Regions from separate parts of the Agarivorans sp. JK6 genome, predicted to be linked through region 3. Evidence: predicted binding sites of a transcription regulator. Region 3 holds the regulator's gene; each other region holds the start of a gene.

Evidence for each region. The regulator NrdR, encoded in region 3, represses ribonucleotide reductase genes. The targets are predictions, from matches to a motif close to AAACACNANATNTNGTGTTT.
Region 1: the regulator NrdR is predicted to act here: its motif matches at 5,202-5,221, upstream of nrdA (class 1a ribonucleoside-diphosphate reductase subunit alpha).
Region 2: the regulator NrdR is predicted to act here: its motif matches at 2,239-2,258, upstream of nrdD (anaerobic ribonucleoside-triphosphate reductase).

What each region holds. Positions count from the first base shown of each region.
Region 1 covers NZ_CP113525.1:1,659,919-1,670,107, forward strand. Annotated here, with positions in the region: gene OV592_RS07855 (hypothetical protein) at 1-478, opposite strand, end outside; gene OV592_RS07860 (hypothetical protein) at 821-1,318, shown strand; gene yfaE (class I ribonucleotide reductase maintenance protein YfaE) at 1,387-1,674, opposite strand; gene nrdB (class Ia ribonucleoside-diphosphate reductase subunit beta) at 1,674-2,804, opposite strand; gene nrdA (class 1a ribonucleoside-diphosphate reductase subunit alpha) at 2,855-5,140, opposite strand; gene OV592_RS07880 (HAD family hydrolase) at 5,431-6,105, opposite strand; gene ubiG (bifunctional 2-polyprenyl-6-hydroxyphenol methylase/3-demethylubiquinol 3-O-methyltransferase UbiG) at 6,105-6,827, opposite strand; gene gyrA (DNA topoisomerase (ATP-hydrolyzing) subunit A) at 7,033-9,738, shown strand; gene serC (3-phosphoserine/phosphohydroxythreonine transaminase) at 9,846-10,189, shown strand, end outside.
Region 2 covers NZ_CP113525.1:2,344,446-2,354,634, reverse strand. Annotated here, with positions in the region: gene rsxC (electron transport complex subunit RsxC) at 1-900, opposite strand, end outside; gene rsxB (electron transport complex subunit RsxB) at 901-1,461, opposite strand; gene rsxA (electron transport complex subunit RsxA) at 1,471-2,049, opposite strand; gene nrdD (anaerobic ribonucleoside-triphosphate reductase) at 2,395-4,515, shown strand; gene nrdG (anaerobic ribonucleoside-triphosphate reductase-activating protein) at 4,516-4,986, shown strand; gene OV592_RS10965 (EAL domain-containing protein) at 4,987-6,831, opposite strand; tRNA gene OV592_RS10960 (tRNA-Asn) at 6,973-7,048, opposite strand; tRNA gene OV592_RS10955 (tRNA-Asn) at 7,076-7,151, opposite strand; tRNA gene OV592_RS10950 (tRNA-Asn) at 7,179-7,254, opposite strand; tRNA gene OV592_RS10945 (tRNA-Asn) at 7,289-7,364, opposite strand; tRNA gene OV592_RS10940 (tRNA-Asn) at 7,395-7,470, opposite strand; gene uvrB (excinuclease ABC subunit UvrB) at 8,107-10,116, shown strand; gene tpiA (triose-phosphate isomerase) at 10,176-10,189, opposite strand, start outside.
Region 3 covers NZ_CP113525.1:1,280,693-1,290,881, forward strand. Annotated here, with positions in the region: gene ettA (energy-dependent translational throttle protein EttA) at 1-989, opposite strand, end outside; gene OV592_RS06040 (L,D-transpeptidase family protein) at 1,263-2,174, shown strand; gene OV592_RS06045 (Lpp/OprI family alanine-zipper lipoprotein) at 2,221-2,487, opposite strand; gene OV592_RS06050 (ChaN family lipoprotein) at 2,736-3,731, opposite strand; gene glyA (serine hydroxymethyltransferase) at 4,035-5,288, shown strand; gene OV592_RS06060 (ribbon-helix-helix domain-containing protein) at 5,906-6,238, opposite strand; gene OV592_RS06065 (DJ-1/PfpI family protein) at 6,313-6,873, opposite strand; gene nrdR (transcriptional regulator NrdR) at 7,228-7,677, shown strand; gene ribD (bifunctional diaminohydroxyphosphoribosylaminopyrimidine deaminase/5-amino-6-(5-phosphoribosylamino)uracil reductase RibD) at 7,678-8,811, shown strand; gene OV592_RS06080 (riboflavin synthase) at 8,811-9,467, shown strand; gene ribBA (bifunctional 3,4-dihydroxy-2-butanone-4-phosphate synthase/GTP cyclohydrolase II) at 9,532-10,189, shown strand, end outside.

The DNA of each region.
Region 1 (10,189 bases), 380 kb from region 3:
GAATAATTTGGTTGGTATCAAAACCTTCGCCATACATCTCATGAATGCCAGTGGCTAAATCGTGCTTAGCTAAACGTACTTTGTGAAAGGTGAGTTGCTCGCGGGTAAATAACCTAACTCGGCTAGGTGCTGCTGGTCGCGGCACAATAATCGCAATTTGATTTCGTTTTTGCTCAAAGTACAAATTGGCTATTGCATGTTGTTGCTCACTAATGCTGATGAGCTGGCCGCTAATTTGGCAGCCCACTGATTTAGGAACATCACCTAAATGGCTGGCACTTACGTATTGATGCGGGTAGTCGGGTAGTGCTTGAATTTGTCCTAGTTGGCGCTGCATAAAGTGAGTTGCGATAGCTGCGCGACATATCGCGTTTTCACCAATCGCAGGCGGATTCAATACCTTCCAGCCAATCAGCACAACGGTAAGCAGCAACAAGCTGCTACTAATTGCTATTAAGGGTTGACGCCGAATGATCATGTTGGCCTCACAAGACAAAGAAAAACACAGATAGTTAAGTTATCTGTTACTTGCCGAAAAACTAAAGAGATTATTGAAAGTATAGTCCACCAAAAGCGGACCGCAGGGGCAGTATTAACGAAAGCGATAATGTTTTTTTGAGTACACCTCGGACAATTAGTCATGCCTGGGGGAATGTAAACGCATTTACTGACGGGGTTTGAAAACAGACGGAATCTTAGTTACTTATCAATAAAGTGGAGTTTCACTCAATTGGGTTATTGAACGCTTTGTTCGGTGCTCTAGTATAGCATTCCATTTAAAATCTCTTGTCTAAAGCAGCTTATAGCTATTGGATTTATTATGCGTTTGGAATTGCCTCATAAAAGTTGGCAGAGAAAGACTCTTTTGGTACTGGTTTGTATGCTTATTGTGGGAATGCTACCGGAGTATAATGGTTTTTTTAGAAGTGATGATTCGTTTGAGAATACTAGTGAAATTTGTGGAACGGTGGAGTCATATTTTTATACTGGTTCTGGGAAAACATTCTCAGCTTGGTATCTGATTGTTGATAACGATGAAGGTAGATTTCAATTTAATGTTGACCGTCCTTTTATATTGCCATATATCCCTGACTTTAGAGAGCACATTGATTCGCCGATATGTATTGAATATATACCGATTCAATATAGCTCTCGAAGTAACAAATTTGTTGTTAATATTCTTTTTGATGGTAAAGAGTTACTAAACAAATCCTTAGTCAAAGAATATTATTTTACGCCGATAAGTCCTCTGTATCCGTTTTATCTTTTTGTTGTGTTTGTGTTGATTCTCGTTTTAACGGTACGGTTTGACGATTAGCCATGTGTGGCTAGCGGCCTTAAGATGAGTGGCTGCAGAATTAGCACTAATGGTTTAATAAAAAGGTGTTAGGCGATTTGGCGCTTGAACGGAGGTTGTTCGGCCAGCTCAACAGTGCCTTTGGGTTTGCTGCAACAGCTAAGGATTTGCCCTTTAGGAATGTTAGCTAAAGGCGTGTGGCTATATTCCACTTCGCCTTTTACTAGGGTAGTTCTGCAAGCGCCGCACACACCTTCGCGGCAATGATACTCCGGCGTAAAACCTGCTTGTTCATACGCTTCTAAGATGCTTTTGTGGTGGCTATCAACCACCACTTCTATTCCGCCTGCAATAACGCGGCCTTCTTTCTGAGACATTACAGCTCAAAGTCCTCGAAGTCGTCGATATCAATACTAGAGTCAATTTGCCCTACTAAGTAAGAGCTAATCTCTGCTTCTTGTGGTGCCACCTGCACGTTGTCTGATACCAACCAAGAGTTAATCCAAGGGATAGGGTTGCTGCGATCTTCAAAGCAAGGTAACAAGCCCACCGCTTGCATGCGTGTATTGGTAATGTATTCAACGTATTGGCAAAGAATGTCTTCATTTAACCCAATCATCGAGCCATCTTTGAATAGGTATTTTGCCCATTCTTTTTCTTGCTCTGCGGCATCGGTAAACATGCGCCATGCGTCTACTTCACACTCGGCAGCAATTTCGGCCATTTCTGGATCGTCTTTGCCTTCGCGCATTAGGTTAATCATGTGCTGAGTACCGGTTAAATGCAGTGCTTCGTCACGGGCAATTAGCTTAATGATTTTGGCGTTACCTTCCATTAACTCGCGCTCTGCAAAGGCAAATGAACAGGCAAAGCTTACGTAGAAACGAATCGCTTCAAGTACGTTCACCGACATTAAGCAAAGATATAGCTTTTTCTTAAGCTCTCGCACGGTGATGTTATGAACAACACCATCAACCTCATGCTCTCCTTCACCATGCAGGTGGTAAATAGAGGTGGCTTGAATCAGATCGTCGTAGTAACCGGCAATGTCGTTAGCGCGTTTGATGATCTCTTCATTTTCCATGATGTCATCAAATACTTCACCAGGATTGCCCATTACATTACGAATAATGTGGGTGTATGAGCGAGAGTGAATGGTTTCACTAAAGGCCCAAGTTTCAATCCAGGTTTCTAACTCTGGCAAACTAACTAGTGGCAATAAAGCTACGTTAGGCGAGCGGCCTTGAATGCTATCAAGCAGTGTTTGGTATTTAAGGTTACTAATAAAAATATGCTGTTCGTGAGCCGGCAGCTTGTTGTAGTCAATGCGGTCACGGCTTACGTCTACTTCTTCTGGTCGCCAGAAGAAAGACAGTTGTTTTTCGATTAGTTTTTCAAAAATCTCATGACGCTGTTGGTCATAACGGGCCACGTTTACAGGCTGACCAAAGAACATGGGTTCTTTGGTAGCATCGTTGGCATTTTGAGTAAAAATTGAGTAGCTCATCTACATTTTTCCTAAAAATTTCTTAATGCGCTTTAGCGCGTAAACTTGGCTTAAATCTTACATGCTCCGCCAGCGCAATCATCATCTTCTGGCTCTGGCTTCAGGTCATCTTGTTGGTCGCTAGCACCGTCACGGGTATTATGGTAGTACAGCGTTTTAACCCCATATTTGTAGGCGGTTAGCAAGTCGGCAATTAATGCTTTCATTGGTACGCGGTTACCTTCATAACGGCTTGGGTCGTAGTTAGTGTTGGCCGAGATACTTTGGTCAACAAACTTCTGCATTAGGCCAACTAGCTGTAAGTAACCTTCGTTGCTAGGAATGTCCCACAGCAATTCGTAGTTGTCTTTAAGTGCTTCAAACTCTGGCACTACTTGTTTCAAAATACCGTCTTTACTGGCCTTAACGCTAATAAAACCGCGAGGTGGCTCAATACCGTTAGTGGCATTTGAAATTTGACTAGAAGTCTCTGACGGCATTAAGGCAGACAGCGTTGAGTTACGTAAACCGTGGGTAGTAATCTCTTCGCGAAGCTCTTCCCAGTCGTAATGCAAAGGCTCATCGCTAAGCTTGTCTAACGACTGTTTGTAAGTATCGATAGGCAATATACCTTTCGAGTAGGTCGTCTCGTTAAACATTGGGCAAGCGCCTTGCTCTTTGGCTAAGCGCATAGAGGCCTTAAGCAACCAGTATTGAATTGCTTCAAAGGTGCGGTGAGTCAGGTTGTTGGCACTGCCATCGCTGTACTTAGTGCCATTTTTAGCAAGGTAGTAGGCGTAGTTGATAACACCTATTCCTAAGGTACGACGGCCATCAGAGCCCTTCTTAGCGGCTTTGATTGGATAGTCTTGATAATCTAGCAGGCTATCTAGAGCACGAACAGCAAGGTCAGACAGCTCTTCTAATTCATTTAAGTCTTCAATAGCGCCTAAGTTAAAGGCCGAAAGCGTACAAAGGGCAATTTCGCCATTTTCATCATGTACGTGTTGTAGCGGCTTAGTTGGTAAGGCAATTTCTAAGCAAAGGTTAGATTGGCGAACCGGTGCTTGTGCTGGGTCAAATGGGCTGTGAGTATTACAGTGGTCTACGTTTTGAATGTAGATCCGACCCGTTGAGGCGCGCTCTTGCATTAGCAACGAGAACAAGTCTACAGCCTTAATTTGCTCTTTACGGATGCTTGGGTCTTGCTCGTATTTTACATACAAGCTTTCAAACTTGTCTTGGTCTTCAAAGAAGGCATCGTAAAGCCCAGGAGCATCACTTGGCGAGAATAGGGTGATGTTTTCACCTTTTACCAAGCGTTGGTACATCAGTTTGTTAAGCTGCACACCGTAGTCCATGTGACGAACTCGGTTATCGTCTACACCACGGTTGTTTTTAAGAACTAAAAGTGATTCTACTTCTAAGTGCCAAAACGGATAGAAAATAGTGGCTGCACCTCCGCGAACGCCGCCTTGCGAGCAACATTTAACCGCTGTTTGGAAATACTTATAAAACGGAATACAACCCGTGTGGAAGGCTTCACCACCGCGAATTTCACTGCCTAAGGCGCGAATACGACCTGCGTTAATACCAATGCCCGCACGTTGAGAAACGTAAGTTACAATTGAAGAAGCAGTGGCATTAATTGATTCTAAGCTGTCGCCACACTCAATCAATACACAAGAGCTAAACTGGCGAGTTGGGGTACGCACACCCGACATGATTGGCGTAGGTAAAGAGATCTTAAATTTAGACGTCGCATCATAAAAGCGACGAATGTAATCAAGACGAACCGATTTGTCGTAGTGAGCAAATAAACATGCTGCTACCAAAATATACAAGAACTGGGCACTCTCGAAAATCTCACCTGTAACGCGGTTTTGTACTAGGTATTTTCCTTCAAGTTGCTTAACTGCGCCGTATGAGAAGTCCATGTCGCGCCAATGGTCGATAAAGTCGTCCATTTGGGCAAATTCTTCAGGGCTGTAGTCTTTAAGCAAATGCATGTCGTAGCGGCCAGCTTCACACTGTTTTACTACGTGGTCGTAAAGCTTAGGTGGTTCAAATTGACCATAGGCTTTTTTGCGTAAATGGAATACTGCTAAGCGAGCGGCCAAAAATTGGTAATCTGGCGTTTCTTGAGAAATTAAATCTGCCGCAGCCTTAATAATGGTTTCATGAATATCTTTAGTGGCCATGCCATCGTAGAACTGGATATGAGACTTAAGTTCTACCTGCGATACCGAGACATTTTTAAGGCCTTTAGCGGCCCAAGTTATCACTCGGTGAATCTTGTCTAAGTTGATCGCTTCTTGTTTACCGCTGCGTTTGGTTATCAGAAGATCTTTATTCATGAAGGGGAGGCCCTGTTATCCTAATTTCGCTACTGCTGATCTAGTACTGCTATTTTTCCTTAGCCACTAGATATAGTGTTTTCAAATTTTATGGATACAAGATAATGAGGTTTTGGCTTTTTCGCAAGTCTTGGCAAAGTTGAAGATATTGTGTATAACTTGCAAATAACTCGGCTATGTTAGTAGTTACTAACTAGCTATCTATATAAGCTGACTAAGCTTGCATTAATGCAAGTTTTTTTTCGTAAAATTTTACTCAAAAAATTTATTTTTATAAAACTTGAACTTGCTTACAAATCGCCCAGCCAGTCGATTATTGTTTGTTCGAGCTGTTCACTTTTTTGGCAGTGAATATTTGCAGCCCATTGCTCAACTTCGTCTTCTTCAGAGAGATAACCCCAAAGGGCCAATAGAGTAGTCATATTGGTATTATTGCCCGCCTGAATATCGCGCTCAGCATCGCCCACATATAAGCAGTTCTCAGGCTTAACCTTTATGATTTGGCAAGCCAAAAGCATGGGTGTAGGGTCGGGCTTACGTAGTGGCAGAGTATCACCGCCAACCAATACGCCAGACTGTTCAAACTCGGGGAAGAAGCGAAGTAACTGCTTACTTAAACCCTCGGGTTTATTAGTAATTACACCCCAAGGAATCTGGTGTTGGTTAAGCCATTGTAAAGCTTGTTTAATTCCGGGGAAAAAATCGGTGCCTTGGCAGATGTTTTGCTCGTAGTAGTCAAGTAATTGTTGGCGTAATTCAGCTTGGGGCTGTTGCTCCCAAAGGCTGCCAAAGCCAGCTTTTAGCAAACCGATAGCGCCGTGAGAGCTAAGCTGACGCGCTTGGGCTAAGCTGAGTGGCGCCTGTTGGTGTTGCTCTAGCACATAGTTAGCAGCAGCGCCTAAGTCTGGTGCAGTGTCAAGTAAGGTACCATCAAGGTCGAACAGTACCGCCGCTTGCTTATTCATTATTGCTCCGGTTTAGCTAATTGCACCATGTAGTTAACATCTACGTTTCGACTTAAGCGAAAGCTTTCAATAATAGGGGTAAATTGCACACCACTAATGGCTTCGCTACGTAAGTTGCTTTGGTCGGCCCATGCTAGTAGCTCCGAAGGGCGGATGAATTTGTCATGTTGGTGAGTGCCATCGGGAACAATTTTTAGTAACTTCTCGGCAGCCAGAATCATATAAAGGTAGGCTTTTGGCGTTCGGTTAATGGTAGAGACAAATACTTTACCGCCGGGTTTAACCATGCTGGCACAAGCGGCAATCACTGAGCCTGGGTCCGGTACGTGTTCTATCATCTCCATGCAGGTTACTACATCGTAGTGCGCCTGATGGGCTTCGGCATGCGCTTCTGCGGTGGTTTGCAAGTAGTTAAGTTGGCTACCGGTTTCTAAAGCATGTAGTTTGGCGACTTCAATTTGTTCTTTGCCCATATCAATAGCAGTAACGTCGGCACCGCGTACTGCCATGCTTTCGGCTAAAATGCCGCCACCGCAGCCTACATCAAGTACTTTTTTGCCAAATAAGCCTGCCGCGCCGCGCTCAATATAATCTAAACGCAGTGGATTGATTTGGTGAAGGGTTTTGAATTCCCCTTGTTTATCCCACCAACGTGAGGCTAAGCCTGCAAAATGTGCAATTTCTTGATGGTCAACATTTTCGTTGCTTTGAGGGTGTTCCATAAACTTGTCAATCCACGTCAGTATTTGTAGGCATTATAAGAACTTGTTCATTGCAGTCACTAGCTTTTGTTCAATTCTTGAGTTTTTTCATTTTTCTAACTGAAAAGAGCGACATCAAGCCTGTTAAGGCCGTTATTTTATGGTAAAGTTTGCGATTACGCTGAGTAATTGTAAAAAGCAATAAAAACGAAGGATTTTGTCGTCTATGAGCGATCTTGCAAAAGAGATTACGCCGGTCAATATTGAGGATGAGCTAAAGAGCTCATATCTTGATTACGCCATGAGCGTTATTGTGGGGCGCGCCTTGCCAGATGTACGTGATGGTTTAAAACCAGTACATCGCCGGGTGCTTTACGCAATGAATGTTTTGGGTAACGACTGGAATAAACCCTATAAAAAATCTGCCCGTGTGGTAGGTGACGTAATTGGTAAATATCACCCGCATGGTGATAGTGCTGTTTACGATACGATTGTTCGCATGGCGCAGCCATTTTCGCTGCGTTACATGTTGGTAGACGGTCAAGGTAACTTTGGTTCGGTGGACGGCGATTCTGCGGCGGCCATGCGTTATACCGAAATCCGTATGGATAAGTTAGCCCACTCTTTACTGGCCGACTTAGAAAAAGAAACCGTAGACTTCGTACCTAACTACGATGGTACAGAGCAAATCCCTGAAGTACTGCCAACTCGAGTTCCTAACCTATTGGTTAATGGTTCTTCTGGTATTGCGGTAGGTATGGCGACCAACATTCCACCACACAACTTAACCGAAGTGGTTAACGGTTGTTTGGCAATGATTGAAAACCCAGACATCACTATTGATGAGCTGATGGAATTTATTCCAGCGCCAGATTTTCCAACCGCCGGTATCATTAACGGCCGCGCTGGTGTTATTCAAGCTTACCGAACCGGTCGTGGCAAAGTTTCTATTCGTGCTAAAGCCGAAGTGGTTACCGAGAAAAACGGTAAAGAAACCATTATTGTTCACGAGATCCCTTACCAGGTGAACAAAGCTCGTTTAATCGAGAAGATGGCCGAGCTGGTTAAAGATAAAAAACTAGAAGGTATTTCTGCTCTACGTGATGAGTCTGATAAAGACGGTATGCGTATTGTGGTCGAGCTTAAGCGTGATGCAGTGGGTGAAGTTGTACTAAACAACTTGTACTCACAAACGCAAATGCAGGTATCTTTTGGTATGAATATGGTGGCCTTGGATAACGGCCAGCCTAAGATATTCAACCTGCAAGAAATGATCGAGTGTTTCATTCGCCACCGCCGCGAAGTGGTTACACGTCGTACCGTATTTGAATTGCGCAAAGCGCGCGATCGCGCCCACATCCTTGAAGGCTTAGCCATTGCGTTAGCTAATATCGATGAGATTATTGAGCTAATCAAAACCTCACCAACGCCTGCTGAAGCAAAAGCTGCATTAGTGGCTAAAGGTTGGGATTTAGGCGCAGTATCAGCAATGTTAGAGCGTGCTGGTGATGACGCGGCTCGCCCAGATTGGTTAGAAGCTGAATTTGGTATTCGTGATGGCCAATACTTCATCACACCAATTCAAGCTCAAGCAATTCTAGACTTACGTTTACACAAGTTAACCGGTCTAGAACATGAAAAAATCATTGGCGAATACAAAGACCTGTTGGAACTTATCGCCGAATTACTGCACATTTTAAATAGCCCTGAGCGTTTGATGGAAGTAATTCGTGACGAACTTATCGAAGTGCGTGAGCAGTTTGGTGATGAGCGTCGCACCGAGATTTCTGCCAACAGTGCTGATATTTCTCTAGAAGACTTAATTAACGAAGAAGACGTGGTAGTAACCCTATCTCACGAAGGCTACGTTAAGTACCAGCCGTTGACAGAGTACGAATCTCAGCGCCGTGGTGGTAAAGGTAAAGCAGCAACTAAGATGAAGAATGAAGATTTCATCGAGAAATTGCTGGTTGCCAATACTCACGACACCGTACTGTGTTTCTCAACGGTGGGTAAAGTTTACTGGATGAAGGTTTACCAGCTGCCGCTGGCGAGTCGCCAAGCACGTGGTAAGCCAATTGTTAACTTACTTCCGTTAACCGAAGATGAGCGCATCACTGCTATCTTGCCGGTACGTGAGTACGAAGAAGACAAGTTCATCTTGTTTGCTACCGCTAACGGTACGGTTAAGAAAACACCGCTAACAGCATTTAAACGTCCGCTATCAAGTGGTATTCGTGCTATTAACCTTAATGATGATGACAAACTAATTGGCGTAGATATTACCAACGGTAATAACGAAATCATGCTGTTCTCTGATGCAGGTAAAGTGGTTCGCTTTAACGAGAAGCAACGTGATAGTGAAACGGGCGCAGTGAAGCTAGACCCAGAAACTGGCGAAGAGCTATTAGCATTGCGTCCAATGGGTCGTACCGCTGCTGGTGTTCGAGGTATTTCACTTGATGCTGGCCAGAAAGTGGTATCGTTGATTGTGCCAACCGGTGACGGTGATATTCTTACCGCTACAGAAAATGGTTACGGTAAGCGTACCAAGCTTGATGAGTACCCAGCTAAGAGCCGTGCAACTAAAGGTGTTGTTTCTATTAAGGTGAGTGAGCGTAACGGCCTAGTGGTTGGTGCGGTTCAGGTAACCGAAGCGCAAGAAATGATGCTAATTACTAACGGTGGCACCTTGGTGCGTACTCGAGTAAATGAAGTATCTCTAGTGGGTCGTAATACTCAAGGTGTTACTTTAATCCGTACTTCTGAAGATGAGAAAGTGGTAGGCCTTCAGCGTATCGATGAAATTGAAGAAGACGAGTTAGAAGAGCTAGCCGAAGGCGAGCAGGCGGCTGAGGTAAGTGATGCAGCACCAAGCGAGGATGCACCAAGTGCAGACGATGCTGGTGAGGCAGAGCCCGATCAGCAGTAAGCTAAAAATATAAAAACAACGGGCGGCTTTTAGCCGCTCGTTTTAGTTTAAAAAGATTATATGAACCACTTAAGTGGTCGCACACAACATAGAGTAAGAGATGTAGCATGGACAAAATCTATAACTTTTGTGCTGGTCCTGCGATGTTACCTGAAGCGGTAATGAAGCAGGCGCAAGCCGAGTTTTGTAACTGGCAAGGTCTAGGTGTATCGGTGATGGAAGTTAGTCACCGTGGTAAAGAATATATCGCTATGGCCGCCGAGGCCGAGCAAGATCTCCGCGATTTATTAAATATTCCAGATAACTACAAAGTGCTGTTTTGCCAAGGTGGTGGACGTGGTCAATTTGCTGCGGCGCCGCTAAACCTGTTGGGTGATAAAAAGTCAATCAGCTTTATTACTACTGGCCAGTGGTCTAAAGGTGCAGTAGCTGAGGGTGAAAAGCACGCCCA
Region 2 (10,189 bases), 1.1 Mb from region 3:
ATCACCGGCAAGGGTGACAACTCTAGAAATTAGCGGTTCGCCTAGCGTTACAGCTTGATAGACGGCGTAAGCAGTGCCTACATTTTGCACCAGCATACCTAGGTCAATAGGTAGCTGGTTAGCTTTAACTTCTTTTCCAGTAAGCACTTGGATAAGCTGCTTTTCACCACCAGAGGGATATTTGGTTGGGATGCTTCGAATGATGATATCTTGATTGCCAACCGCTTCTAACGCTTTAATGGCTTTGGGTTTGTCATCTTCGACGGCAACTATGGTAAGCGCTGGTTTGAGTACTTTTTGCAGTAAGGCCACACCACCGATAATCTCAGCGGCATAGTTCTGCATTAAACAATCGTCGGCCGAAATATAGGGCTCGCATTCTGCGCCATTTATAATCAGTACGTCTAAAGGTTTATGCGGAGTAATCTTTAAAGCAGTAGGGAAGCCAGCGCCCCCCATACCGGAAATACCCGATAAATGAACGCGTTGGCAAATCGCTTCTGGAGTTAATTCTTCATCAGTCAGAGGGCTTGGCCATTGCGCATCTTGTTGCACTTTGTCTACGCGAATAACGACACTTAATTCAGGAATGGCTGAAGCATGCGCAGAAACTCTTGGTTCAATCGCGATGATTTCACCGGAAAGGGACGCATGAACTGGTGGCGCTTGAAAGAACTGAGATTCGGTTAAGGCTTGTCCGCGTAATACTTTATCACCAACTTTTACGAGTAGTTTGCCTGCGCTGCCAATATGTTGTTGGACAGGTATGCTTAACTCGTTAGGCAGGTTAATAAGTTCAGGCTTACCACAGTTGATATCCTGCTTATTGGTTTCTGGGTGGACACCACCTTGGTAGTTCCAAGTAAAACCTTGTTTAATTTTGTCTAACCACGCCACCATCTATTTTTGTTCCTCGATGATTGCGACATCTATTTGGTTCAATTTCCAATCCCAGTTTTTGGTTGTTGTTGGTATTGGGCGCATTTCAATACAATCGGTTGGGCAGGGGGCCACACATAGCTCGCACCCAGTACATTCTTTAGTAATAACAGTATGCATATGTTTATTTGCGCCCATAATGGCATCTACAGGGCAAGCTTGAATGCATTTGGTACAACCGATGCATGCATCTTCTACGATGTAGGCCACTTTCTTTCGGTCATCTTCTTTTACGGCTGACTCATCCAGAGGGATCGCTTCAACCCCTAGCAATTCTGCTAGTTTTACTACAGTCTCTTCGCCACCTGGTGGGCATTTGTTTATTGCTTCGCCGTTGGCTATGGCTTCAGCGTAGGGCCGACAACCAGGATGACCACATTGTCCGCACTGTGTTTGAGGTAGCAGTGCTTCCACTTGATCGGCAATGGGGTTGCCTTCAACTTTATATTTGATGGCTGCATAACCCAGTATTCCACCAAATACTAAGGCGAGAAAGGTGATGGCAATAAGTGCTTCTAACATCTAAACATACTACTTAATTAATCCAGTAAAACCGACAAAGGCTAAAGACATAAGCCCTGCTGTGATCATGGCGATCGCCGCGCCTTTAAAAGGTAGCGGGATATCTGCTACCACAAGGCGTTCACGCATTGCTGAGAACAAAATTAACACTAGCGAGAAGCCAGCTGCTGCACCAAAGCCATAGATAATTGATTCAAATAGATCATGCTGCTCATTAATGTTTAGTAGCGCCACACCTAATACTGCACAGTTAGAGGTGATAAGAGGCAGGTAAATGCCTAATACGCGGTGTAGTGCAGGGCTGGCCTTTTGTACAAACATTTCAGTGAACTGAACCACAACGGCAATTACCAAAATAAAACTCATGGTGCGCAGATAAACAATATCTAGTGGCAACAATATGTATTGTTCTACTAAATAGGAGCTCATTGACGCAAGGGTAAGCACAAAAGTGGTTGCTAAGGCCATACCGATGGCGGTTTCTACTTTGCTGGACACACCCATAAATGGGCATAAACCCAAGAACTTAACCAGCACAAAATTGTTAACCAGTACGGTACTGATTAATAACAACAAATATTCAGTCATTTAAATAAGATGCAGCGGAACGAGCCGCTATTATCCTTGTTTGTGGTGCGTATAACAACCGTGACTTCAATGTGGAAAAGGCGCTAAAAATTTGCTGTGAGTTGTGAATCATTTTTGAGCGGTTAAATTTACTTTTTACCCTTCGGTTGATCTCGATCATTTGTATTTGCTTTATCCTTAAAATCTCTCGACTACTATATCTAGTGGGATCTAAAATCCTTAACCACAATATATGGATAACCATCACATTGGATGCTTTTTTGAGCGTTTCTTTGTTAGAAGCCTTTAGTGGCGCGGGTTCCACAGTTTTTTATTTAATGAGTGAGTGAAATTGGAGCGTAAATCGTGAAAACAGTCGTGATAAAACGAGACGGAAGCCGTGTACCTTACGACGCAAAGCGGATTGTTGATGCAGTGCTAAAAGCAGCTGAAGCTTTAGGTGTTAAGGACAACCTAGTTGCATTGCAAATTGCCCAACAAGTAACAGAACAGTTTTTGAACTTACCTGAAGTAGATATCAACGATATTCAATCATCTGTTGAAAACTACTTAATGGAAAGTGATAACAAGACTTTAGCACGTGCTTACATTGAATATCGTCACGACCGCGACGTTGCTCGTGAAAAGCGCAGCGTGTTAAATGCTGAGATCCGCGGTTTGGTTGAACAAAGCAATGCCGCGTTACTTAACGAAAATGCGAATAAAGACAGTAAGGTTATTCCTACTCAACGCGATTTGTTAGCGGGCATTGTTGCAAAACACTACGCTAAAACTCATTTACTTCCGCGAGATGTAGTAAAAGCTCACGAAACCGGCGAAATTCACTTTCACGATTTAGATTACGCACCATTTTTCCCAATGTTTAACTGCATGCTTATTGACTTAGAAGGTATGTTAACCGGCGGATTTAAAATGGGTAACGCTGAAATTGAAACCCCAAAATCAATTTCAACGGCAACCGCAGTAACCGCTCAAATCATCGCTCAGGTTGCCAGCCATATTTACGGTGGCACGACGATTAACCGCATCGACGAGATTCTTTCGCCTTACGTCACTAAAAGTCATGAAAAACACTTAGCTACTGCCAAAAAATGGCAAATAGCCGACGCCGAAGCTTACGCTAAAGCGCAAACCGAAAAGGAATGTCATGATGCATTCCAGTCTTTAGAGTATGAAGTAAATACCTTACACACTGCAAATGGGCAAACGCCATTTGTTACCTTTGGTTTTGGCTTAGGCTCTTGCTGGGCCTCGCGACTAATTCAGCGTTCAATCTTAGAAAACCGTATTGCCGGATTAGGTAAAAATGCCAAAACGGCGGTATTCCCTAAGCTGGTATTTGCCATTAAAGACGGCTTAAACCACAAGAAAGAAGATCCAAGTTACGATATTAAGCAGTTGGCTTTGGAATGTGCATCAAAACGCATGTACCCAGATATTTTAAACTACGACAAAGTTGTTGAAGTGACAGGCTCGTTTAAAACCCCTATGGGTTGTCGTAGTTTCTTAGGTCACTACCAAGAAGAAGGTAAAGACATTCACGATGGTCGTAATAACCTTGGTGTAGTGAGCTTAAATTTACCTCGCATTGCTATTGAAGCTAAGGATGATGAGCAACGTTTCTTCGAATTACTTGAACAACGTTTAAGTGTTGCGAAACATGGTTTAGATAGCCGCATCTCTCGCCTTAAAGGCGTTAAAGCTAAAGTCGCCCCAATCTTGTACATGGAAGGTGCTTGTGGCGTTCGGTTAAATGCCGAAGATGATGTATCTAAAATCTTCGAAAATGGTCGTGCGTCAATTTCATTGGGTTACATCGGTTTGCATGAGACTGTGAACGCGTTGTACGGAAACAGTGAACACGTTTACGACAATAAACAGTTACAACAAAAAGCTATTGGTATTGTTACTGCGTTAAAACAAGCTACTTTACGTTGGGAAAAAGAAAGTGGTTACGCCTTTAGTTTATACAGCACTCCAAGTGAAAACTTATGTGATCGCTTCTGCCGATTAGACGCCAAAAAGTTTGGTGTAATCGAGGGCGTAACAGATAAAGGGTATTACACCAATAGTTTCCACTTAGATGTAGAAAAGAAGGTAAACCCCTTCGACAAAATAGATTTTGAACAGCCATATCCTTCAGTAACTAGTGGTGGATTTATTTGTTACGGTGAATATCCAAACATGCAGCACAATACTGAAGCCTTAGAAGATGTTTGGGATTACAGCTATAGTCGCGTTCCGTATTACGGTACAAATACGCCTATTGACGAATGTTACGAATGTGACTTCACTGGCGAGTTTAACTGCACCAGTAAAGGTTTTGAGTGTCCTTCTTGTGGTAATACCGAGTCCAGTAAGGTGTCTGTTACTCGACGAGTATGTGGCTATTTGGGTAGCCCTGATGCACGACCATTTAACTATGGTAAGCAAGAAGAAGTTAAACGCCGAGTGAAACATCTGTAAATGAACTATTTGAATTACCATTCGGTCGATGTAGTTAACGGGCAAGGTACGCGCTGTACCTTGTTTGTTGCTGGTTGCGAGCATCAATGTCGAGGTTGTTATAACCAGAAATCCTGGCGCTGTGATTCTGGCCACACGTATACTGATGACTTAGAACAACAGATTATCAATGATTTGAACGATTCTAGGATTCGACGTAAAGGGCTTAGCTTGAGTGGTGGAGATCCACTACATCCAAATAATCTAGACGCAGTACAACGTCTAGTTGAGCGCGTAAGAAAAGAGTGCGCAGGCAAAGATATTTGGATGTGGACAGGCTATAAACTTCAAGAATTAAACCCGCAACAGCAGGCAATTGTTAAGCAAGTTGATACCTTAATTGACGGTAAATTTGAACAAGAGCTGGCCGATCCTAAGTTACAATGGCGAGGCAGTAGTAATCAAATTATTTACTGCCAACCTCTGCAGTAGTTAAGCAATAAGCTCAGGGCGAGATATTAAATAGCCCTGCAAGCTATCAACATACATAGATTCAAGTAACTGTTTTTGCTCTAAGGTTTCAACACCTTGAGCAATTACTTGGCAACCTAAACGATGCGATACCTCTACCAGCATACTCACGAATTGTTGATTGGCTTTGTCACTTTCTAGTGCTTGCACTAAATCGCTACTTATCTTCACATAGTTAGGCTTGAGCTCTTTAAACAATTTAAACGACCCAATACCGTTACCAAAATCTGAAATTGCAGTGTGGCAACTGTTTCGGCGAAGTACTTCAAACAACTTTCTGGCGTTGCTCAAGTGCATATCCAAAATTTCTTCTTCTAACTCAAAAACCACCCGAGATTTTAAATTAGGGTAGGTGAGTAGCTGTTGAGTTAGCCAAGAACAAAAATCTGGGTCGGTTAAGATAAGTTTACTTAGGTTTATCCCCCAGCGGTATTCAGCGTTTTGCCCTGAGATGGTATGCAAGATGTAACCAATAGTCGCTTTTTCTAGCTCTAATATCATGCCCAGGCGTTGTGCCATTACCATGGTTGTTTCTGTAGGAAGCTGTTGGTTATTGTCACTTAAAAAACGAATGAATACTTCATGGTACGCCGGCATGGTGCGATGTAACGACTGGATGGCTTGTGATGCTAGGCGGAAGTTATTTTTGTTAATAAGCGAGCTTATAGTTGAGTGCCATTGAAGCTCACTACTTTCTAATGTTTCGTCATCTTCGAGTACTATTTCCCAACCATTGGGAGATAGGCTTTGGGCAATAGCTAGGGCCGCATCAGCACGAGCAATCACTCGTTCAATAGAGTCACCACTTTTAAGTTCGGTTACGCCGGTATAGGCTGCGCTTTGCATTTGCTTACCGTTGCTGTACTCGTTTAGAGAGCTTTTTAGTCCCTGAGCGACTTGGCTAACTCGACTGGCCGGGAATTTAGGCAATACCAGGGCAAACTCGGCTCCCAAAAGTCTAAACAAGCTGCTTGATGAATAATCTTTGCGATTAACATCGATGATCTTTGCGATATCTCTAATGTAGTCATCGCCAGCTTGGTGGCCACGTGCTTTATTGATTTCTTCAAGTTGCGAAGCTCTAACCAAAAACAAAACCGTATCTTTAGGTGTTGTCTTTAACATTTCCTGCATTTTTTGGCGGAACGAGTGCCGATTAAACTGGCCAGTTAATGGGTCTAGGGCAACTTGCTTCTCTAGTTGTTGAATTGCATGTTTTTGTTGGCGGATTTGCTGAGTAAACTGCTGTTTCTGATCCTTAATTAACTCGCCAACTGCACCGAGTACCGGCTTTTCATCAACTAACCGATCCGCATTAACCAGCTTTTTGAGCTTACTTTTAACCCGAGACATAGCACGAATATAAAGAAGACTCGTTAACATGTAGCCCATTGCACAAAGCGCTGCGATGGTTAGGTAGAGGCGTAAGTATCCGTCACTAACAAATTCAAATGAGGGTTTAAAGTTTACTTGGAACTTATCTACTGCAATGGTTTGCATTGACGTTTTACTAGGTTCTGCTAAGTCAACTAACCAGTGCTGCGGCGAACCAACCAATGCCAAAGTATTATCAACAGCTAACTGTGTAGAGATAAAACTAAGTTGGTGTTGGTCGCGTAAAGTCGCTAGATACTCTTGATTTAACTGGTCAATTCTAGTCAATTGCAGAGAGAGCAGGGAGTTAATCTGCTGATTTTCACGGGCCAGATCAAGTTTAAACAACTGTACATGAACACCCACCAGCGCAATCCATAGCGCGATAAATAAAAAAGCATTTACAACAAAAAATGTTCTAAGGCCTTTCATATCCTACCTGTTTAATAAATCAGCGATCTCTAATAATGATACATGCAAACATTAGACTTATCTATCAGATGCTTAGGATTAAGTAATATATTTAGTGATTAACAAATATCGGAAAGGGTATAACAGGAAGTGATAAAAATGTGGCTCCCCAGGTTGGGCTTGAACCAACGACACATGGATTAACAGTCCACCGCTCTACCAACTGAGCTACTGGGGAATTATAAGGCTTACTAGATAAAAGGAGTGGCTCCCCAAGTTGGGCTTGAACCAACGACACATGGATTAACAGTCCACCGCTCTACCAACTGAGCTATTGGGGAATCGTAAGGTATATCTAGTTATATGATTGGCTCCCCAAGTTGGGCTTGAACCAACGACACATGGATTAACAGTCCACCGCTCTACCAACTGAGCTATTGGGGAATCATATAAGGTATTGACCTATTGTAATCAAGATTGGCTCCCCAAGTTGGGCTTGAACCAACGACACATGGATTAACAGTCCACCGCTCTACCAACTGAGCTATTGGGGAATCTTGATTTATCACTTAGCAAAGGAGATTTGGCTCCCCAAGTTGGGCTTGAACCAACGACACATGGATTAACAGTCCACCGCTCTACCAACTGAGCTATTGGGGAATCGCTTTGCTTAAGTGCGGGGCGCATAGTAATAATTGCCCCTATAAGTGTCAACTAATTCTACGTCAAAAATGACAATTTCTGTTTGTTTGCTCAACTTACATCCAGTTGTTGCAAACTACAGATCGAAACTTGTTCAGCTGGTATAAAAAATGCGCAGATAATTAATATTCATAAAAACACATTTCTTTATAGCTAAGCTGATTGCCTAATAATTATGCACAATATGTAAAAGCCTTTGGTGCTGGTAGTTAGCGAGACTTATCCACTGATTTTGTGGATAACTGTGTGCATTAAAAGTCGCTTATGGGCTACAGCCCACTAGATACCTAGCACGAGCCTAAATTTGATCTACATCTGTTTTTCATTTAATCACTATTATTCAAGGACTTATTTAATTATTGGTGTAAAAGCTCAATTTTTGACCTGTAAAAAAAGTTGTTGCTTTTACAAAAAAAGTGTTGTGCATTACTTTTCGTTACAATCTTCTTACTGTGCACAATTTAGGGTTATCTGCTACCGATTTTCTGTTTGCGATATTCTCTGCTAAACAACGCTAATTTTCTGTACAAGACTAATACGCCTTTTTGTTATCGCTAGGTTTTGCGTAGAATGGACCAATGATAAAACTTTCAGATGATTGGTAGTAGAGCAGTGAAAAAACCATTTGATCTAGTATCGGAATACAAACCGGCAGGGGATCAGCCAACGGCTATATCAAGTCTAATAGAAGGCTTAGAAGATGGGCTCGCTCATCAAACGCTACTAGGGGTTACCGGTTCAGGCAAAACATTTACAGTAGCGAATGTGATCGCAGAGCAAAATCGGCCAACTATAGTTTTAGCTCCAAACAAAACTTTAGCCGCCCAGCTTTATAGCGAAATGAAAGAGTTCTTCCCTAATAATGCGGTAGAGTTTTTTGTTTCTTACTATGACTATTATCAACCTGAAGCCTATGTGCCGACCACTGACACATTCATAGAGAAAGACGCATCTGTTAACTCTCACATCGAACAAATGCGGCTGTCTGCGACTAAGGCCTTATTAGAGCGACGAGACGTAGTATTGGTAGCTTCAGTGTCGGCCATTTACGGTTTAGGTGATCCTCAGTCCTATTTACAAATGATGTTGCACCTAAGTGTTGGCGATATGATTGACCAACGCGCCATTCTTCGCCGACTAGCAGAACTACAATATTCGCGTAATGATGCTGCCTTCCAGCGTTCTACCTTCAGAGTTCGTGGAGACGTGATTGACGTATTTCCAGCAGAGTCTGATAAGAATGCAGTAAGAATTGAGTTGTTTGATGGCGAAGTAGAACGGCTTAGCAGCTTTGATCCACTTACTGGAGCAGAAGAGGCGGTAATGGCAAGGGTGACTATTTTCCCTAAGACCCACTATGTAACGCCGCGAGAAACCATTCTCAATGCAATATCGTCTATTAAAGAAGAGTTAAACGAGCGTAAAAAGCAGCTGTTAGATGCTAATAAGCTAATTGAAGAGCAGCGGATTTCCCAGCGTACATTGTTTGATATCGAAATGATGAACGAACTAGGGTATTGCTCGGGTATCGAAAATTATTCTCGATACTTATCAACTCGCGCCCCAGGCGAGCCACCACCAACATTATTAGATTACTTACCTGCCGACGGTATCCTTATCATTGATGAGTCACACGTAACCGTGCCTCAAATTGGCGCAATGTATAAAGGTGACCGCTCGCGCAAAGAAAATTTGGTTAACTACGGATTCCGTTTACCTTCTGCCTTGGATAATCGACCTCTTAAGTTTGAAGAGTTTGAGCAAATCGCACCACAAACCATATTTGTATCCGCTACGCCAAGTAATTATGAGTTAGAAAAAACTAACCAAGAGTTTGTTGAACAAGTAGTTAGGCCCACAGGTTTATTAGACCCAGAAATAGAGGTTCGCCCAGTAAATACTCAAGTCGACGATTTGTTGTCAGAAATTCGCATACGTACGGCAATCGATGAACGGGTATTGGTGACCACGCTTACCAAAAGAATGGCCGAAGATCTAAGCGAATACCTCACTGAGCATCAAGTTAAAGTTCGTTATTTGCACTCGGATATTGATACCGTAGAAAGGGTAGAGATCATACGTGATTTGCGTATGGGAGTATTTGACGTGCTTGTGGGCATTAACTTGTTACGAGAAGGCCTCGATATGCCTGAAGTATCGCTTGTAGCCATACTCGATGCCGACAAAGAAGGCTTCCTTCGCTCAGAGCGCTCTTTAATTCAAACCATTGGCCGAGCGGCGCGCCATCCTCAAGGTAAAGCGATCCTTTATGGCGACAAGATCACCGGCTCTATGGAACGAGCAATTGGTGAAAATAATCGACGCAGAGAAATCCAGCATCAGTTCAACCTAGATAACGGTATAGTTCCGCAAAAACTTAACAAGAAAGTGGTTGATATTAGTAACTTTGGGAAGAGTAAAGTTCTTCAAGCGGCAGAGCCAAAAGCTAAGTACGCAGCACTTACGCCTGAAATTATGTTGAAGAATATTGCGCAACTAGAAAAGCAAATGATCAATCACGCAAAAGAGTTAGAATTTGAACAGGCTGCAGCGGTAAGAGATGAAATAAATGAACTGCAAGAGCAACTGGTAAAAATGAGTTAGCTGCAATAAGTCATAAAAAAAGCCGCTGTATATACAGCGGCTTTTTAATAGAACTAATCTTAGTTTGCTGCAG
Region 3 (10,189 bases):
CTTAGGTTGTTAACATCAATAACCTTATCACCTAGGCGTTGCGCAGCTGGAATGAATAACTCGTTGGTTTCATTTCGGCTTTGGAAACTTTGAGTATTAAGTTCTTCAAAGCGAGCCATACGAGACTTACTTTTACTCTGACGGCCTTTCGCATTTGAACGAACCCATTCCAGCTCTTTCTGAATTGATTTCATTCGAGCTTTTTCTTGAGAGGCTTCTTGGTTCAAGCGGTCTTCTTTTTGTTCAAGCCAAGAAGAGTAGTTACCTTCCCATGGAATACCTTCACCGCGGTCTAGTTCTAAAATCCAGCCTGCTACGTTATCAAGGAAGTAACGGTCGTGGGTTACCGCCACAACAGTACCTTCATAATCATGTAAGAAGCGTTCTAACCAAGCTACAGACTCTGCATCTAAGTGGTTGGTAGGTTCGTCAAGTAGCAGCATGTCTGGTTTTTCAAGCAACAAGCGACACAGCGCTACGCGGCGACGTTCACCCCCAGAAAGCTTCTCAATTTTTTGGTCCCACTCTGGTAGGCGCAAGGCATCGGCTGCACGCTCTAGTTGATTCTCTAAACTATGTGCATCATGAGTAGCTAAAATCGCTTCTAGTTCACCTTGCTCTTTAGCTAAGGCGTCAAAGTCTGCATCGGGTTCTGCGTATTCGGCATAAACTTGGTCTAAGCGAGTTTGGGCATTTTTTACCACTGCTACTGCTTCTTCAACCACTTCGCGAACCGTTTTGTCCAAGTCCATTTGAGGTTCTTGAGCAAGGTAACCAATTTTGGTTCCTGGGTTAGCACGCGCTTCACCCTCAATATCGGTATCAATACCCGCCATAATACGTAGTAGGGTAGATTTACCTGAGCCGTTTAAACCGAGTACGCCAATTTTAGCGCCAGGGAAAAAGCTTAAAGAAATGTTTTTAAGAATATGTTTTTTAGGGGGAACGATTTTACCAACGCGGTTCATCGTATAAATAAATTGGGCCATTTGCCGTTCCTTTAAGGGTCTATACTCGAATTTTTGTGTCGCTAAAGCATACACCCAAATTCGCTAATTTTATCTTCCGCTATGATACTGGCTTCGTAGATGGAAGCTAGCTTTGTAAGTCACTTTATGCGGCGGTTTTTTGATGTTGCATAGTAAAGCAGCATAAAGAGGTACTATCTGCTTGTTTTTAACAGAGATAGCCAGCAGGGCTTGTCGAATTTCGAAAGTAATAGTGGTATGTTGGAATCATCACAATTTGACACTGCAGATTAAATGAAACAGATTTTATTGGCCTGTGTTGCCCTATGTATGGCATTTTCAGTTTCAGCCTTAACTTATGATTTACCCGAAGATGGTAGTCGCCTGCTGGGCGGAAACCAATGGCACAGAGTGCAAAAAGGCGAAACTATTGCGCTTATCGCCGAGCGTTATGGTGTAGGTTTTTTAGCGGTAATGGCGGCGAATAAAGGGGTAGACCCTTTCTTACCAGAAGAAGATACCGAGCTTCTTATTCCCACTCAAATTTTGTTGCCCGATGTGGAGCGCAAGGGGGTGGTGGTAAATCTTGCGGAATTGCGTTTGTACTACTTCCGACCAAATAGCACCGAAGTAGATGTGTTACCCATTGGCATTGGCCGAATTGGCCGCGAAACGCCAGAGATGAGCACTTATATTAGTCAAAAACGAGAGCAACCTACTTGGACACCTACTCAAAATATTCGTAATGAATATGCAGCTAAGGGGATTATTTTGCCACCGGTTGTACAGGCAGGGCCAGAAAATCCACTGGGTGAATATGCTTTGCGTTTGGCTTACGGTAATGGTGAGTATTTAATTCATGGCACCAATAAAGAGTTTGGTGTTGGCCTGCGTGTTAGCTCTGGATGCATACGCTTGTTTCCCGACGATATCGAATATCTGTTTTCGCAGGTTAATCTGAAAACGCCGGTGAGGATCATTAATCAATCGATTAAACATTCACTCGAACCTAGTGGCGAGTACTTATTAGAAGTGCACCAGCCGCTTAATCGCTCTGAAGAAGAAGTGACCCAAGCAACTACCTTACAATTGAGTCGTGATGATATTAAGTTTATTACGCAAGCAGGAGTTGACTCGTCGGTGGTGAATCAAGCGCTGAAAAACCAGCAAGGCATTGCTTTGTCGGTAGGAGAAAATCGAGGATAAAAAAAAGGTGATGCTTAGCATCACCTTTTTTTACATCGCTTTAAACTTACTTAGTGTAAGAAGATGCGATGTTGTCGATACGTTCGTTAGCGCGCATCGCTTCAGCTTTAGCTTGGTCAGCACTCATTTGAGCTGACTTAATGTCGCCACTCAAAGAGCTTTGCTCTGCACGAAGAGCTGCAACTTCGTTTGATAGTGCATCAACTTTGTCGCTTAGAGATTGTACGTTGTTTTCTAAAGCGGTAGTGTTTGAAGAACAACCCGCTAGTAAAATGGTAGAAGCAATAGCGCCTGCAACTAAAAACTTATTCATGGTAAGTCCGTCCTTTATATTCAATTCTAACGATTGTTAGCAATCGTTGATTCGTTTAAGCAAAGCTATTCACTGCAATTGAGTGAGCCGCTGGTATGATTATGGCTCAATATGAGCAAGCTGCAAGCGTTTGTTAGTAAAACCAAAAAAAAATAAGGCGAATACAGTTATTTAAGTTGATTTGTTAACATTTATTTAACAAAGAGCGTCGCCGCCTAGAGACATTTTAAATAACAGCTAGCTAATTGTTAGTTAGCGCTTTTACACTGCTTACTAGATTGTTTCTTAATATGCTTAAATTCTGCTTGCTGATTGGCTTTGTTTTGATATCGCACAGGCAGGCTTTTTACCACAATTAAGTAGTCACCTAATGCTTGTTTTTGTTGCTCGCTTAACTCAACAAACTCACTGTGGTTTATCGCCACTAAAGAACTAACTTTTTTACCTTCGAGGCGTTGTTCTACTCTTGAGTAGGTGCCTTGCCGTTGTTCAATATGAAAGTTGCCCACCGTGTGCATCACTTGTTGAGTAGTTTGAGACTGCAGTTGTAGAGCGATAGATTCTGCCATTGTTTCGTCCCAAGCTAACATAGCAAAAAAGTGATTTTTGCTTTGTTCGCTATCGCCATGGTGGGCGTTGCCAAACAGTCGCTGTTGGTAGGCCGGATCGTTGGTTGTAAAGTCTTGGGCAAGTTTGCTGCGTTCAGATTCTTCTAAGCCCTCTAAATATCCTAAGCCTTGCTGACCAATACAGCGAACATGCTCGCGAGGCGCATTGGCTGCAACTACCTTGAGTTGTTTATCTTTGGCGAATTCAACTAGCGGCCGATAATCAGAGCGGTAGTTATCCCAGGCTTTGGTTTGTTTGATAAGCCATTCTTCACCTATTTCGTCGGCTAAGTAGCTATCTAATAAAGCTTGTTGGCTGCGATTAAATTGCTCCATCGATAAACTAATTTGGTTTTGTTGCTGATATAGAGCTTCCAATAAACGTAGTTGAGCTAAGTGGATAGCGGGATGACTATGGTATTCGCCAAATAATATCACCTGAGAATCAGCCAGTTGCTTGGCAAGTGATTGGGTGTTTTCAACAATTTGTTGGTCGTTTGGGTTGTACAATGCGTAGTCATAGTAAGTCTGCAATTGAATATTTGCAGATGGCGTTGCTTGCTCTACAGGTGGAGTAGCGCTGCAAGCCGATAGAAAGAAAAGTGACAAAATGAGGCCTGAGAGGCGAAGTGACATAATATAAACTCTAATTGTAGATGATAATCATTATCATCTTAACCTTTGTTGGGCTGAGATGTAATGCTTAAATTAACGTGAATTTATTTCATAAAGATCAAAGCAGCTAGTGAGAAAATTGCAAATTCAATAGGCTAAACGCACACTACAGCTTCCAAGGCAGCTAGCGTTTTATTGTTACATTTGTTCATTTGAATAGCGTTAATGGTAAAAAATTTTGCTGTGATCTGAAAAGGACTCAGGTTAGAATGCGCCTTCGAAAAATCACCCACCAACATGTAACAAAAGAGTCAGGAGATACTGATGTTAAAGCGTGATATGAATATCGCCGATTACGATGCCGAATTATGGCAAGCCATTACTAAAGAAGAAGTTCGTCAAGAAGAGCACATTGAGCTGATTGCTTCTGAGAACTATGCCAGCCCACGAGTAATGGAAGCGCAAGGCTCTTACCTTACTAATAAGTACGCCGAAGGATACCCTGGTAAGCGTTACTATGGTGGTTGTGAGTATGTAGATAAAGCAGAAGTGCTAGCCATTGAGCGCGCCAAGCAACTATTTGGTGCCGACTACGCAAACGTGCAACCACATGCTGGTTCACAGGCTAACTCAGCTGTATTTATGGCTTTGCTTAAAGCAGGTGACACAGTACTAGGCATGAGCTTGGCTCATGGTGGTCACTTAACTCACGGTGCAAGCGTTAGCTTCTCGGGTAAAATCTACAACGCCGTTCAGTACGGGATTAACCCAGAAACTGGCGAGTTAGACTATGCAGAAGTTGAGCGTTTAGCTAAAGAACACAAACCTAAAATGATTATTGCTGGCTTCTCAGCATACTCAGGTGTGGTTGATTGGCAGCGTTTCCGCGATATCGCAGACGAAGTAGGTGCTTACCTATTCGTAGATATGGCGCACATTGCTGGTTTAGTAGCTGCTGGCTTGTATCCAAACCCAGTGCCAGTTGCTGATGTAGTAACAACGACTACTCACAAAACACTCGCTGGCCCACGTGGTGGTTTGATTTTGGCGCGTGCCAACGAAGAAGTAGAGAAGAAGCTTAACTCTGCAGTATTCCCTGGTGGTCAAGGCGGTCCTTTGATGCATGTTATTGCTGCAAAAGCGGTAGCGTTCAAAGAAGCGATGGAGCCAGAGTTCAAGCAATACCAGCAAAACGTATTAGATAATGCCAAAGCTATGGTAGCTGTACTGCAAGAGCGCGGTTACAAGATTGTGTCTAACGGTACAGAAAACCACTTGTTCTTGGTTGATCTCATCGACAAAGACATTACTGGTAAAGATGCCGACGCGGCACTAGGCCGTGCCAACATCACAGTAAATAAAAACTCGGTTCCAAACGATCCGCGTTCTCCATTCGTAACCAGTGGTTTACGTATTGGTACTCCAGCAATTACTCGTCGTGGCTTAGATGTAGCTGCTTCTAAAGAGTTAGCTGGTTGGATTTGTGATGTATTAGATAATTTACAAGACGAAGCGGTAATTGAGCGCGTTAAAGGCCAAGTGTTAGAACTTTGCCAGCGTTTCCCGGTCTACGCTTAAGTAAGCATGTAAACGTCAGGGATTGACGAGATAAAAGAAAGGAGGCTTTATGCCTCCTTTTTTGTATTTGTTTGTTAGGGTCTGTTGATTTTTGCTGATGGTTTTTGCAGCAATTTATTCGCCATTTAGGCAAGGCAGTGAGTGTGCAGTTAAGTGGGCTTAATAATCACTCGCTAACGCTGAATAAATGGCTTAGAAATGGTGCCCGAAGGGTTCGGATAAGCGAACTTTACTCTTTGTTGAGCACTTCTTGCTTAGCCCACTAGGCTTATAAGTGCTCGCCGCGATTAAAGCCCGCTTATCTCGAACAAAACTTCAACACCAAAGATCAACAGACCCTAGTAAAACTACGGATTATTAAGATTAAATGTGAATAGGAACACAAACCAAGGAGGGATAGGCTGGGTTTTAGCCTGAGAATTAGACAGTTGGTACTGAAATTGCTCAGTTTTTAAGACCTAATTGATAAGTCAAATTACCAGCGCTAAAGGGTAATTGCAGAAGAGAGAGAATCACCATGGACATGAATCCTGTGGCTAGTGCAAAACGATTAATGATTATGCAGTTTGTAATTTGGGGCAGCTTTATGTTGTTCATCATTTCTTAATATTTGCACATTAAAGATATCCCTTGGCAATGGAATTGCCTGATTCCGCTTGTTTAAGCGAAGGGTTAGTGAGCGTTAAGCGCTTGCCTTGATTAAGGTGAGTAGTACAGGCCACTCTAAGTAAAGATGTAAAATTACCTACCTTTTCTTCTCGTTGTAATACCTCATGGTAAATTTGCGTTAAAAAGCCCGCCAAACTAAGGTTAGCCTCTTCGGCTATTTGCTCCAGTAGTTGCCAAAATATCGCTTCCAAACGAATACTGGTTACTACGCCATCTAAACGCACCGACCGAGACTTCAATTCAAACAGTTCTGCTTCGGCGCCAGAATAAATTTCACACATTGGCAATCCCACCATGATCAAACCGAAGTCTAATCATGGTATACAAAATCAACTTTTGCCGTTTCAATTTAGTATTAAGCCAATAGCTTATTAAATTGCGCTAGCCATTGCGGGTGAGCTGGCCAGGCTGGTGCGGTGACCAAGTTCCCATCGGTAAGGGCTTGGTCAACGGCTATATCGGCATAGTCGCCGCCAGCCGCTGTCACTTCAGGCGCACAAGCCGGGTAGGCAGAAATGTGTCTGCCTGAGGCAATACCTGCCGCTGTTAATAGCTGTGCACCATGGCATATTGCCGCTATCGGCTGTTGCTTAGCGGCAAAGGCTTGAATTATTTCTAATACCTTAGCATTTAAGCGTAAGTATTCCGGGGCCCGTCCGCCGGGCAATAATAGCGCGTCAAACTCCTCGGTATCGGTGTCAGCAAAATTGCCGTTGAGAGTGAAGTTGTGCCCCGGTTTTTCGGTATAGGTTTGATCGCCTTCAAAGTCATGGATGGCGGTTTTAATTTGTTCGCCAATGCGTTTCTCTGGGCAAGTTGCGATAACTTCGTGACCTACCATTTGCAGTGCTTGAAATGGCACCATTAACTCATAATCTTCAACAAAATCACCTGCAATAATCAGTATCTTCGCCATGACGCTTTCCTTAACAAGTTGTTTACATTTCTAGTGCAGCCTAACTTGAGCGGTACGCTAAGCGGTAGTAATTGGTTACTACGCAAGCGCTATTTGCTTATATATGAAGCTTAACTTTAAGCTAATCAGACTCTTAACAAGCGAAGGACTAAACAGTAAGTAGTTGCTTCAGTGATTAAACTGAGAGCTATTTCTCATTTTTTCTTCCTTTACTAAGTTAGCGCCATTCTCTTTAGACAAAGCCTTATCTAAATAAAGGAATTGTGGGCATTTTCGATAGTTACGCTTTAGCTAACCTGTACCTCTGACGGTTTAGCAGATAAAATTGCCGGATACTCGAATAAGGGATCGCCCATGCATTGTCCATTTTGTTCTGCTCATGAAACTAAGGTTATTGACTCGCGTTTGGTTGCCGATGGCCACCAAGTAAGAAGGCGTCGTGAATGCTTAGAATGCCATGAGCGCTTCACTTCTTTTGAAGTGGCCGAGTTGGTAATGCCACGAGTGATTAAAGGTAATGGCATTAGAGAGCCTTTTAACGAAGAGAAAATGCGTGCAGGTATGATGCGTGCATTGGAAAAACGCCCAGTAAGCGTTGACCAAGTAGAGCAAGCGGTAAACAAAATTAAGTCGCAGCTGCGGGCGACTGGCGAACGTGAAGTTGCCACTAAGTTTATTGGCAAGATTGTTATGGAACAGTTGATTGGCCTAGATAAAGTGGCCTACGTGCGTTTTGCTTCGGTTTATCACTCTTTTGAAGATATCAAAGAATTTAGTGACGAAATTGCTAAGTTGGAAAAGTAAGTGAGTTTTAGCGTTCAAGATTGCCAGTGTATGGCAAAGGCCATTGCGCTTGCCAAGCGCGGAAAATATACCACGGCACCCAATCCTAATGTGGGCTGCGTATTAGTAAAAGATGGTCAGATTATTGGTGAAGGTTATCACCGTAAAGCCGGTGAAGGGCACGCCGAAGTGAATGCCGCGGCGGATGCTAAACAACGTGGTTTTAGCCTAAAGGGGGCAAGCTGTTATGTCACTCTTGAGCCCTGCAGCCATGTAGGTAGAACGCCAGCTTGCGCCACAATGTTAGTAGAACAACAAGTGGCCGAAGTAGTGATTGCCATGGTTGACCCTAACCCACAGGTTGCTGGGCGCGGGATTAAGCGCCTTGAAGAGGCTGGCATTAAAGTTCGTACCGGTCTAATGGAGCATTCAGCGCGTGCGCTTAACCCCGGATTTTTGAGCCGCGTTGAGCGTAAACGTCCTTTTGTTCGCTTGAAACTTGCTGGTTCTATCGACGCTAAAACAGCCTTAGCCAATGGCGAAAGCAAGTGGATCACCTCGGCTCATTCTCGCAGCGACGTGCAACGAGAACGGGCCGCTAGCCATGCTATTTTATCCACCGCTACTACGGTTATTCGCGATAATGCCAGCCTAAACGTGAGATTTAATGAGCTGGGTAGCCTTGCAGAGCAACTTGATGAAACACTGCTACGTCAGCCATTGCGGGTGGTTATTGACCGTAAACAACGTTTAGCAGAAGCAGCTCAAGACCTTAATATTTTTAAAAATAGTGAGTCTTTGTGGTTGGCTGGCCATCAATCACAAACGCAACTGCCAGCCGCAAAACAGCTGGTGATTGAAGACTCGCCAAATTTTTTGCCGCAATTAATGCAGCAGCTAGCTGAAGCAGAAGTAAATGATATCTGGGTTGAAGCTGGGGCTAATTTTGCTGCAGCCCTGATTCAAGCTAACTTGGTTGATCAACTTATTTGTTACCAAGCCGGTTTATTGATGGGAGCCGATGCTCACAGTTTAGTGGGGCTTGAGGGATATCAGTCGATGAGTGCGTTAAATTCTTGGCAATGCCTTGAAACTCGCCGAATTGGCCCCGACATTAAAACTATCTGGATCCCGCAAGCACAGGGCACACATTAATGTTTACTGGAATAATTGAAGCCCTAGGCAAGATTTCTCGGATTGAAAAACGCAGTGGTGACGTACGATTAAACATCGCCAGCGCTGGTTTAGATATGTCGGATGTAAGGCTTGGCGATAGCATCGCGGTAAATGGTATATGTTTAACGGTGGTCGATTTTAGCAATGAGCACTTTTGCGCCGATGTTTCTACCGAAACGTTAAGTTTAACTTCACTGGCTAAATGCAAACAAGGTGACAAGGTTAACCTTGAAAAAGCCATGCTCGCGACTAATCGCTTTGGTGGTCATATTGTCAGTGGTCATGTTGATGGCTTAGCAGAGGTAGTAAGCATTAGCCCCAGCGCACGTGCGATTAATATTTGGCTAAAGGTTCCTAATGATCTGGCGCGTTACATAGCCCATAAGGGATCCGTAACCGTAGATGGCATTAGCTTAACGGTGAACGAAGTACAGCAGCAACAGCTACGTTTAACCATTATTCCCCATACCGCTGAGCAAACAACCATTGGTGCTTGGTCGCCTGGGCAAAAAATTAACTTAGAAGTTGATGTTATCGCTCGCTATGTGGAGCGTTTAATCGGCTATGCTGATGAGAACATTAACGATTCAAAAATAAATACTGCATTTTTGGCGCAGCACGGCTTTATGAAATAGCTCGCCCCATCAAGATGCGCTAATAACAATAAATACTATCCCCAAAGGTAAGAAAGGTTTTGCTATGTCACTAAGCAGTATCGAAGAAATTATTGAAGATTTACGCCATGGAAAAATGGTGGTGCTAATGGATGATGAAGATCGAGAGAATGAAGGCGATCTCATCATGGCAGCCGATATGGTAACACCAGAGGCCATTAACTTTATGGCTACCTATGGGCGTGGATTGATTTGTTTACCCATGACTAAACAGCGCTGTCAGCAACTAAAGTTGCCACTGATGGTAGATGTTAATACCGAGCAGTTTGCTACTAATTTCACGGTATCTATTGAAGCATCGCAAGGCGTGACTACCGGAATTTCTGCAGCAGATCGCTCGCGCACTGTGCAAGCAGCCGTTGCCCGTGATGCTAAGCCTAGTGACATTGTTATGCCTGGCCATATCTTCCCGCTAATGGCGCAAGAGGGTGGGGTACTTACTCGCGCTGGACATACTGAAGCGGGAACTGATTTGGCAAGGTTAGCTGGTCGAGAACCAGCAGCTGTGATTGTTGAGATCCTTAATCAAGACGGCACCATGGCGCGTCGCCCAGATCTTGAGGTGTTTTGTAAAGAACATGGGTTAAAGATGGGCACTATCGCCGATCTCATCGAATACCGTAATAACAACGAAACCACTATTGAGCGAGTGGCAGAATGTAAAATGCCTAGCCGCCACGGTG